3 regions of the Clostridium sp. B9 genome follow, and region 1 is predicted to be linked to each of the others. Evidence: a T-box and tRNA genes for the amino acid it is inferred to sense, from the RefSeq annotation. Region 1 holds a T-box; the other regions hold tRNA genes.
The links. The T-box of region 1 lies ahead of alaS (alanine--tRNA ligase). A T-box ahead of a tRNA ligase gene usually reads a tRNA of that ligase, here a tRNA-Ala.

Region 1 (3,280 bases):
TCTAATGGTAAGAAGTTAGGCATAGTAAGTGATTTATCTATTGATTATTTTAATGGGAAAATTATAGGATTCATAATGACTAAAAAGCTTTTTTCAAAGTTAGATTATGTTGATTTAAGCAATGTTATTTCTCTAAATGAAAACATAGTTGTTCAAGGAGTTCATGTTCATAGAGGGCTTAAGTTTAGTGAAATTAAGAACTTTGATCTTATAAATAAAGATGGTCATATGCTTGGGATACTTGAAGATATTCTTATAGATTATGACTTTTATATTAAGGGATTGATTATAGTGGGTGGATTTTTTGATAAGTTCAAAAGGGGGAAAAGAGTTATACAACTTAAAGAAACTATTTTAGGTGAAGAAAATATACTTTTCTTTGGTAATAAAAATATAAGTATGAGAATGCTTCCATCTGGGGTTAAGGAAGAGGAGTCATAAGGAGGAATTTATATATGCTTGAAACTTTAAAGAATAGAAGGAAGCTAATTGGAAATATAGGGATAGTACTATTATCTGCTTTTGTTATATATATACTTTATAAATTTGAAGCCTTAAGAGATATTATATTTATAATAATAGCATCAGGAGTTTTTGCATACATATTAAAACCTTTTTATAAATTTTTATGTAAGAAAACAAAGTGGAATAAAAAATTCTTGGCTATGCTTATAGTATGTGGTGTTATATTATTTATAATATTTTTTATATTTTTCTTGATTCCTAGTATGTTTAAGGAAGTAGAGAATTTTGAGGGATTAATAACTAATGTTGAAAATTTTATAAATGATTTAATAGTTAAGTTTAAAATTTTGGATTTGGGAATTTTTGATGCCGTTGAGAGTCAAGTTACAGAGAAGCTTAATATAATTATATTAACCTTCGCAGGTAACACTATAAATGCCTTGATAGGCTTTTCAGAGAATATATTAGCTTTTGCAGTAATTCCAGTTTTGGCATATTATTTTTTAGCATATGGGGATTTGGTGACTAATAAATTTTTATATTTTTGTCCAATGGATAAAAGACATTTAATAAAAAGTTTAGGAACGGATGTAGATAAAATTTTAGGGAAATATATTTTGAGTCAATTGCTTTTAAGTTTAGTGGTTGGGATTATGACTTTTATAGGTATGCTTTTGTTAGATTTAAGGTTGCCTTTATTATTGGCAGTGCTAAATGCCTTACTTAATATAGTTCCTTATTTTGGAGCAGTTTTAGGGGCGGTACCCGCCATATTAGTTGCTATGGTTGATGGTCCTAGTAAAATATTGTGGGTAATAATAACATTTATAATTATTCAGCAAATAGAAGGAAATTTGGTAGCACCTAAAATTACAGCAGAGAGTATAAATATGCACCCTATATTGATAATAATATTGCTTTTAATTGGTGAGCAAATAGGTGGTCTTATAGGGATGATATTTATAGTTCCTATAGCTGTAATTATAAAGGTGCTATATGAAGATTTAGATTATTATCTATTTGTTTAAATATATTGACATTAGTAGATTTTTTTTTTATAATTTGCCTATAATAACTAAATGAAAAGCGTTGACGAGAATGAGTAGACATTTTACTTTTATTCAGAGAGAAAGTGGTTGGTGTGAACTTTCTAAAAGGGATGTTGAAGCTATCTTTGAGCTATGATTTTTTTTGAGTGATGTAGTTTTACATAATTAGGGTGGTACCGCGGAGCATAGGCTTTCGTCCCTTTAGATTTAGGGATGTTTGATTTTATGTTCTTTTTTTATGTGTAAAACTAATGATAAATAATAAAATTTGGAGGTAAAGAATTATGAAATTCATGGGAGCAAATGAATTAAGAGAGAAGTATTTAAGCTTCTTCGAAAGTAAAGATCATTTAAGACTACAATCATTTCCACTAGTACCTAAAAACGATAAGAGTTTATTATTAATAAACGCTGGTATGGCACCACTTAAGCCTTACTTTACAGGTTTAGAGCAGCCGCCAAGAAAAAGAATAACTACTTGTCAAAAGTGTATAAGAACTGGTGATATAGAGAATGTTGGAAAAACTTCAAGACATGGTACATTCTTTGAGATGTTAGGTAACTTCTCATTTGGAGATTACTTCAAGGGAGAAATAATTCCTTGGGCTTGGGAGTTCATAACTGAAACTTTAGGAATTCCAAAGGATAAATTATATGTAACTATATACTTAGAGGATGATGAAGCTTTCGACATCTGGACTAGTAAGACAGATGTAGATCCAAGTAGAATTTTTAGATTAGGCAAAGATGATAACTTCTGGGAAATTGGAGTAGGTCCATGTGGTCCGTGTACAGAAATTCACTTCGACAGAGGAGAAGGAAAAGTTGAAACTGTAGAAGAGTTCTTAGAAGCAGCAGATGCTGATAGAATAGTTGAGTTCTGGAACTTAGTGTTCACTCAATTTGATAAAGATGAAGAAGGAAACTACAATGAGTTAGCTCAAAAGAACATCGATACAGGAATGGGTCTTGAGAGAATAGCTACAATAATGCAAGGTGTTGATAACATCTTTGAAATAGATACAGTTAAAAACATATTAAATAAAGCATGCGAATTAACTGGTGCTAAATATGGAGAAAATAAAGATACTGATACATCATTAAGAATAATAACTGACCATGGTAAAAGTGTTACTTTCCTAATCTGTGATGGAGTTCAACCATCAAATGAAGGAAGAGGATATGTTTTAAGAAGACTTCTTAGAAGAGCTGCTAGACATGGAAGACTTTTAGGGGTTAAGGGAATATTCTTAAATGAAATGGTAGATGCAGTAGTTGAAAATTATGGCGCAGGATACCCAGAACTAAAAGAAAAAGCTAGTTATATCAAGAAGATAATCAAGTTAGAAGAAGAAAGATTCAATGAAACAATTGACTCAGGTATGGATATATTAATGGGTTATATTGCTGAAATGGAAGAAAAGAATGAGATGGTTTTATCAGGATCTAAAGCATTCAAATTATATGATACATTTGGGTTCCCACTAGAGCTTACTCAAGAGATATTAGAAGAGAAAGGCTTAGAACTTGATATAGAAAACTTTAATAAAGAGATGAAAGAGCAAAGAGAAAGAGCTAGAAATGCTAGAGGCGAAAGCAGCTACATGGGAAGCGAAGAAAGTCCAATAAATAAAGTTGAAGCTTCAATAGTTACTGAATTTGATGGATATGTAAACTTAGAGCTTAACTCAAAAGTTATAGTTTTAGGAAACGATGAAGATTTCAAAGCAGAACTTTCAGAAGGCGAGGAAGGATTCTTATTAACA
Region 2 (3,280 bases), 2.9 Mb from region 1:
CCACGGAACCGAAGTACATGATTCCACACTGCCAAGAAAAGCGTCTAGAGAGAGAAGTAGTGCCCGTACCGCAAACCGACACAGGTAGGTGAGGAGAGAATCCTAAGGCCGGCGGAAGAATTACAGTTAAGGAACTCGGCAAATTGACCCCGTAAGTTCGCGAGAAGGGGTGCCTACGAGAGTAGGCCGCAGAGAATAGGCCCAAGCAACTGTTTAGCAAAAACACAGGTCTCTGCTAAAGCGTAAGCTGATGTATAGGGGCTGACGCCTGCCCGGTGCTGGAAGGTTAAGGGGAATACTTAGCGCAAGCGAAGGTATGAACTTAAGCCCCAGTAAACGGCGGCCGTAACTATAACGGTCCTAAGGTAGCGAAATTCCTTGTCAGGTAAGTTCTGACCCGCACGAATGGCGTAATGACTTGGGCACTGTCTCAACTGTAAATCCGGCGAAGTTGTAGTGCGAGTGAAGATGCTCGCTACCCGCGATTGGACGGAAAGACCCCGTAGAGCTTTACTGTAGCTTAGCATTGAGTTTTGGTATTGTCTGTACAGGATAGGTGGGAGACTAGGAAACTAGGGCGTCAGCCTTAGTGGAGTCATCCTTGGGATACCACCCTGACAGTACTGAAATTCTAACTGGCGGCCATGAATCTGGTCACAGGACATTGTTAGGTGGGCAGTTTGACTGGGGCGGTCGCCTCCTAAAAAGTAACGGAGGCGCCCAAAGGTTCCCTCAGAACGGTCGGAAATCGTTCGAAGAGTGCAAAGGCAGAAGGGAGCCTGACTGCGACACCCACAAGTGGAGCAGGGACGAAAGTCGGGCTTAGTGATCCGGTGGTACCTCGTGGGAGGGCCATCGCTCAACGGATAAAAGCTACCTCGGGGATAACAGGCTGATCTCCCCCAAGAGTCCACATCGACGGGGAGGTTTGGCACCTCGATGTCGGCTCGTCGCATCCTGGGGCTGAAGTAGGTCCCAAGGGTTGGGCTGTTCGCCCATTAAAGCGGCACGCGAGCTGGGTTCAGAACGTCGTGAGACAGTTCGGTCCCTATCCGTCGCGGGCGTAGGAAATTTGAGAGGAGCTGTCCTTAGTACGAGAGGACCGGGATGGACTGACCTCTGGTGTACCAGTTGTTCCGCCAGGAGCACAGCTGGGTAGCTAAGTCGGGAATGGATAAACGCTGAAAGCATCTAAGCGTGAAGCCAACCTCAAGATGAGATTTCCCATAGCGTAAGCTAGTAAGATCCCTTGAAGAACACAAGGTTGATAGGTCGGGGGTGTAAGCATGGTAACATGTTCAGCTGACCGATACTAATAGATCGAGGGCTTGACCAAATTATAGTAAATTAAATTTGATTATGTGCAATTTTGAAAGAACAAAATCTTTCAAAAAATATGTTGACAAATTCTTAGAAATTTGATAACATAATCATGTCATCTGGTGATGATGTTCTCTAGGGTAACACCCGTTCCCATTCCGAACACGACGGTTAAGCCTTTAGAAGCCGATGGTACTGCACGGGAGACTGTGTGGGAGAGTAGGTGGTCGCCAGGTTAGCATGGATCTTTAGCTCAGTTGGTTAGAGCAACCGGCTCATAACCGGTAGGTCCGGGGTTCGAGTCCCTGAAGGTCCACCATTTTTGGGGGTATAGCTCAGTTGGGAGAGCACCTGCCTTGCACGCAGGGGGTCAAGAGTTCGAATCTCTTTATCTCCACCATAAACTCTAAACTTTTGTTTAGAGTTTTTTTATTTCTTAAAATTAAGTAACATTTCTATATAATCATAATAATTCTAAAAGTTTTCCACATAAAAATAAAAAAACAAACAATTTATCCACAGAAATTGATTAAATTATCTACATATTAACTAAAAGTAGTGGATAAATATATTTACGGAAAGATAATATATAAATATTATCTTTATATGTTATAATTTACAATATTAATATCTTTAATTTAAGAATAGAAGGTGAAATCCTCATATGACTTATCGAATAAAGCAATTCTTATGGGCTATTTCGGCTAGTTTTAAAGATTTGGATTATAAGTATGTAGAAAAATATTTAAATACTTATGAAATTAATTTATTTAAAAGGTTGAAAAAGAGTGAACAGAGTCATTGTATAAAGGTTTCTAAGGATTGTATTAAATTAGCAAAGGATAAAGGCATAGAGTCAAATAAAGAATTAAACTCATTTGCTAGAGTTGGCTTATTACATGATATAGGTAAGTTAGACTATCCTTTAAATGTAGTAACAAAATCTTTTTTAGTTTTAGGAAAAAAGTTATCAAAAAATAAATTAAGTAAATTTCAAAATATAAAAGCGGTTGATATTTACTATAATCATGGTAATAGAGCATTTAAGTATTTAAGGGAAAAAGAATATAATGAAAAGTTTATTGAAGCTATAGAAAATCACCATTACACAGTTACTAAAAAAAACATGTTATTAGAAGTTTTAAAGCAAGCTGATGATATGAATTAAATCAAACTTTTAACTAATTAGTTATATTTTTTTATTTAATATATGAAATATTAAAATAAGTTTTATTTTAATATAGAAAATTTAAAAATAAAACTTAAAATTTAAGGAGGGGAAATTTTGAAAAAAAAGATACTAAATATAGTTCTTATAAGTATCTTGCTTCTAGTTGTAATTTTATTTGTTTCAACTAATTTTATAATTGATATCCAATGGTTTAAAGAAGTAGGATATGTAGAAGTATTTTTCACTAAGTTAGTAGCTGTATGTAAGTTATTTATACCTATTTTTATAGTATATTTTTCTGTTATAGCTATATATTTATTTACTTTAAAAAATAGTATTAAGAATTTAGTTGGAGAATTTAAATTTAAATCTCTAAGAAAATATTTTATACTTTTAAATTTAGGGGTATCTATTTTAGGTGCTGGAGCTACAGCAGCTACTCAATGGTATAAGATTCTTCAATTTACTAATTCAGTACCATTTGGAGAGGTAGATCCTATATTTAATAAAGACATATCTTTCTATGTTTTTAAACTTCCATTGATTCAATCTATTTTTAGTGCTGCTATTTCTTTAATAGTTATTTTAGCTATTATAACAGTACTTATATTTTTAGCCCTTGGTTTTAAAGATAGTTTCCATAGAAGTGATAATGTTATAAGTATTAATAGTAAGACGGATGGAATTAAGAAATTTGCTGGTAAACAGTTGGCTGTTTTAGCATCTATTTTATCATTACTTATAGGTATAGGTTATTTATTAAAGTCTTATAATCTTGTTTATAGTACA
Region 3 (3,280 bases), 2.7 Mb from region 1:
ATAATGCTGAGGTGTGATGGGGAAGGTTCTACGGAACCGAAGTACATGATTCCACGCTGCCAAGAAAAGCGTCTAGAGAGAGAAGTAGTGCCCGTACCGCAAACCGACACAGGTAGGTGAGGAGAGAATCCTAAGGCCGGCGGAAGAATTACAGTTAAGGAACTCGGCAAATTGACCCCGTAAGTTCGCGAGAAGGGGTGCCTACGAGAGTAGGCCGCAGAGAATAGGCCCAAGCAACTGTTTAGCAAAAACACAGGTCTCTGCTAAAGCGTAAGCTGATGTATAGGGGCTGACGCCTGCCCGGTGCTGGAAGGTTAAGGGGAATACTTAGCGCAAGCGAAGGTATGAACTTAAGCCCCAGTAAACGGCGGCCGTAACTATAACGGTCCTAAGGTAGCGAAATTCCTTGTCAGGTAAGTTCTGACCCGCACGAATGGCGTAATGACTTGGGCACTGTCTCAACTGTAAATCCGGCGAAGTTGTAGTGCGAGTGAAGATGCTCGCTACCCGCGATTGGACGGAAAGACCCCGTAGAGCTTTACTGTAGCTTAGCATTGAGTTTTGGTATTGTCTGTACAGGATAGGTGGGAGACTAGGAAACTAGGGCGTCAGCCTTAGTGGAGTCATCCTTGGGATACCACCCTGACAGTACTGAAATTCTAACTGGCGGCCATGAATCTGGTCACAGGACATTGTTAGGTGGGCAGTTTGACTGGGGCGGTCGCCTCCTAAAAAGTAACGGAGGCGCCCAAAGGTTCCCTCAGAACGGTCGGAAATCGTTCGAAGAGTGCAAAGGCAGAAGGGAGCCTGACTGCGACACCCACAAGTGGAGCAGGGACGAAAGTCGGGCTTAGTGATCCGGTGGTACCTCGTGGGAGGGCCATCGCTCAACGGATAAAAGCTACCTCGGGGATAACAGGCTGATCTCCCCCAAGAGTCCACATCGACGGGGAGGTTTGGCACCTCGATGTCGGCTCGTCGCATCCTGGGGCTGAAGTAGGTCCCAAGGGTTGGGCTGTTCGCCCATTAAAGCGGCACGCGAGCTGGGTTCAGAACGTCGTGAGACAGTTCGGTCCCTATCCGTCGCGGGCGTAGGAAATTTGAGAGGAGCTGTCCTTAGTACGAGAGGACCGGGATGGACTGACCTCTGGTGTACCAGTTGTTCCGCCAGGAGCACAGCTGGGTAGCTAAGTCGGGAATGGATAAACGCTGAAAGCATCTAAGCGTGAAGCCAACCTCAAGATGAGATTTCCCATAGCGTAAGCTAGTAAGATCCCTTGAAGAACACAAGGTTGATAGGTCGGGGGTGTAAGCATGGTAACATGTTCAGCTGACCGATACTAATAGATCGAGGGCTTGACCAAATTATAGTAAATTAAATTTGATTATGTGCAATTTTGAAAGAACAAAATCTTTCAAAAAATATGTTGACAAATTCTTAGAAATTTGATAACATAATCATGTCATCTGGTGATGATGTTCTCTAGGGTAACACCCGTTCCCATTCCGAACACGACGGTTAAGCCTTTAGAAGCCGATGGTACTGCACGGGAGACTGTGTGGGAGAGTAGGTGGTCGCCAGGTTAGCATGGATCTTTAGCTCAGTTGGTTAGAGCAACCGGCTCATAACCGGTAGGTCCGGGGTTCGAGTCCCTGAAGGTCCACCATTTTTGGGGGTATAGCTCAGTTGGGAGAGCACCTGCCTTGCACGCAGGGGGTCAAGAGTTCGAATCTCTTTATCTCCACCATAAACTCTAAACTTTGGTTTAGAGTTTTTTTATTGTTTAATGAAAACCACTCGCTATGCGAGTGTGTTCAGATGAGCTTTAGCGATGTAATAAAAAACCTCCTTTTGTTAAAATGAAAATAGGTTCGCAGCCAATTTTCGTAACAAAGGGAGGTTTTTAAATGGATACAAACAGTTTAGCACATACAAAATGGAATTGTAAATATCATATAGTATTTGCACCAAAATACAGAAGGAAAGAAATATATGGAGAGAAAAAACAAGAGATAGGTAAGATATTAAGACAGCTTTGTGAATGGAAAGGAGTTAAGATAGTCGAAGCGCACGCTTGCGTAGACCATATACATATGCTTGTTGAAATACCACCAAAAATGAGTGTTTCAAGTTTCGTTGGATTTTTAAAAGGTAAGAGTAGTCTTATGATTTTTGAGAAGTTTTCAAATTTAAAATATAAATATGGAAATAGACATTTCTGGTGCAGAGGATTTTACGTTGATACTGTCGGAAAAAATAAGAAGGCAATTGAAGAATATATAAGAAATCAAGAACAAGAAGATATGATAGCTGATCAAATTAGTATAAAAGAATATATGGACCCTTTTAAGGGTAGCAAGTAAAGAAGTATGCGGCTGGCGGACCAATTTAAGCGTCTTAAGACGCAACGCAAGTAGCATGCCCTTATAGGGCTGAGGAAATACCACCAGCTAAGCTGGTGGATTTTTATTTTGTAAAATAAAATTCATAGTGTTTTGTTTGCATATTTTGTTGTATATTATTTTTATAACCACCTTTTTAAGGTGGTTATATTTTTTATCTTGAACCTGAATCAAGTGTATTTTAGTATAATAATATATGTCATATAAAATGGTTTTAATTGAAAATAAAAACAAATAAATAGGTTCTTTAAATTATATTAACAAAAAATATTGCATAAATACTTATATTTTATAGAAAATATTCGGTTTTTTATTTATAATTATTTATGCTGATTAAATTTTAGATTATTAATATAAGTTTTATGTTAGAAATTTTATACTGATAACTTAATAAACATACTATGTTTATAATTAATAGGTAAAATACTAATAATGTATTTAGAAGAGTGATTAGTAGAAGAGGATGAGCTTCATAATGAATTTTAGTAAGAATGCGAATTTGAAGCTTATATTTAAAGAATAAACTTTTTATATAATACTTAATATATTTTCAGTTAAATGAAAGATTGAAGTTTATTCTATTATTAGGAGGATAGAAGATGGGAAAACCTACATTAAAAAAGGAAATAGGTTTATTTACGGCTACAGCACTTGTAGTTGGAAATATGATGGGTTCTGGAATATTTATGCTTCCAGCTAGTTTAGCTGGAGTTTCTGGACCTGGTGCTACTATATTAGCATGGATTCTTACTGGCTTAGGTTCTTTAGTATTAGCATTAACATTTGCTAATCTTGGATCAAAAATTCCTAAGACCGGTGGTACATATGAATACTCTAGACTAGCTTACGGAAACTTTATGGGCTTTATGACAGCGTG

Region 2: it has a tRNA-Ala gene. The T-box ahead of alaS (alanine--tRNA ligase) is inferred to sense a tRNA for this amino acid. The anticodon was not compared.
Region 3: it has a tRNA-Ala gene. The T-box ahead of alaS (alanine--tRNA ligase) is inferred to sense a tRNA for this amino acid. The anticodon was not compared.

The regions. Positions count from the first base shown of each region.
Region 1 is NZ_JBNWKA010000003.1:2,863,733-2,867,012, reverse strand. Features, by position in the region: gene ACQZHJ_RS12615 (PRC-barrel domain-containing protein) at 1-441, shown strand, start outside; gene ACQZHJ_RS12610 (AI-2E family transporter) at 456-1,493, shown strand; T-box leader at 1,546-1,718, shown strand; gene alaS (alanine--tRNA ligase) at 1,799-3,280, shown strand, end outside.
Region 2 is NZ_JBNWKA010000003.1:3,384-6,663, forward strand. Features, by position in the region: rRNA gene ACQZHJ_RS00070 (23S ribosomal RNA) at 1-1,336, shown strand, start outside; rRNA gene rrf (5S ribosomal RNA) at 1,439-1,556, shown strand; tRNA gene ACQZHJ_RS00080 (tRNA-Ile) at 1,563-1,639, shown strand; tRNA gene ACQZHJ_RS00085 (tRNA-Ala) at 1,645-1,720, shown strand; gene ACQZHJ_RS00090 (HDIG domain-containing metalloprotein) at 1,985-2,488, shown strand; gene ACQZHJ_RS00095 (UPF0182 family protein) at 2,606-3,280, shown strand, end outside.
Region 3 is NZ_JBNWKA010000003.1:117,455-120,734, forward strand. Features, by position in the region: rRNA gene ACQZHJ_RS00660 (23S ribosomal RNA) at 1-1,364, shown strand, start outside; rRNA gene rrf (5S ribosomal RNA) at 1,467-1,584, shown strand; tRNA gene ACQZHJ_RS00670 (tRNA-Ile) at 1,591-1,667, shown strand; tRNA gene ACQZHJ_RS00675 (tRNA-Ala) at 1,673-1,748, shown strand; gene tnpA (IS200/IS605 family transposase) at 1,909-2,364, shown strand; gene ACQZHJ_RS00685 (APC family permease) at 3,003-3,280, shown strand, end outside.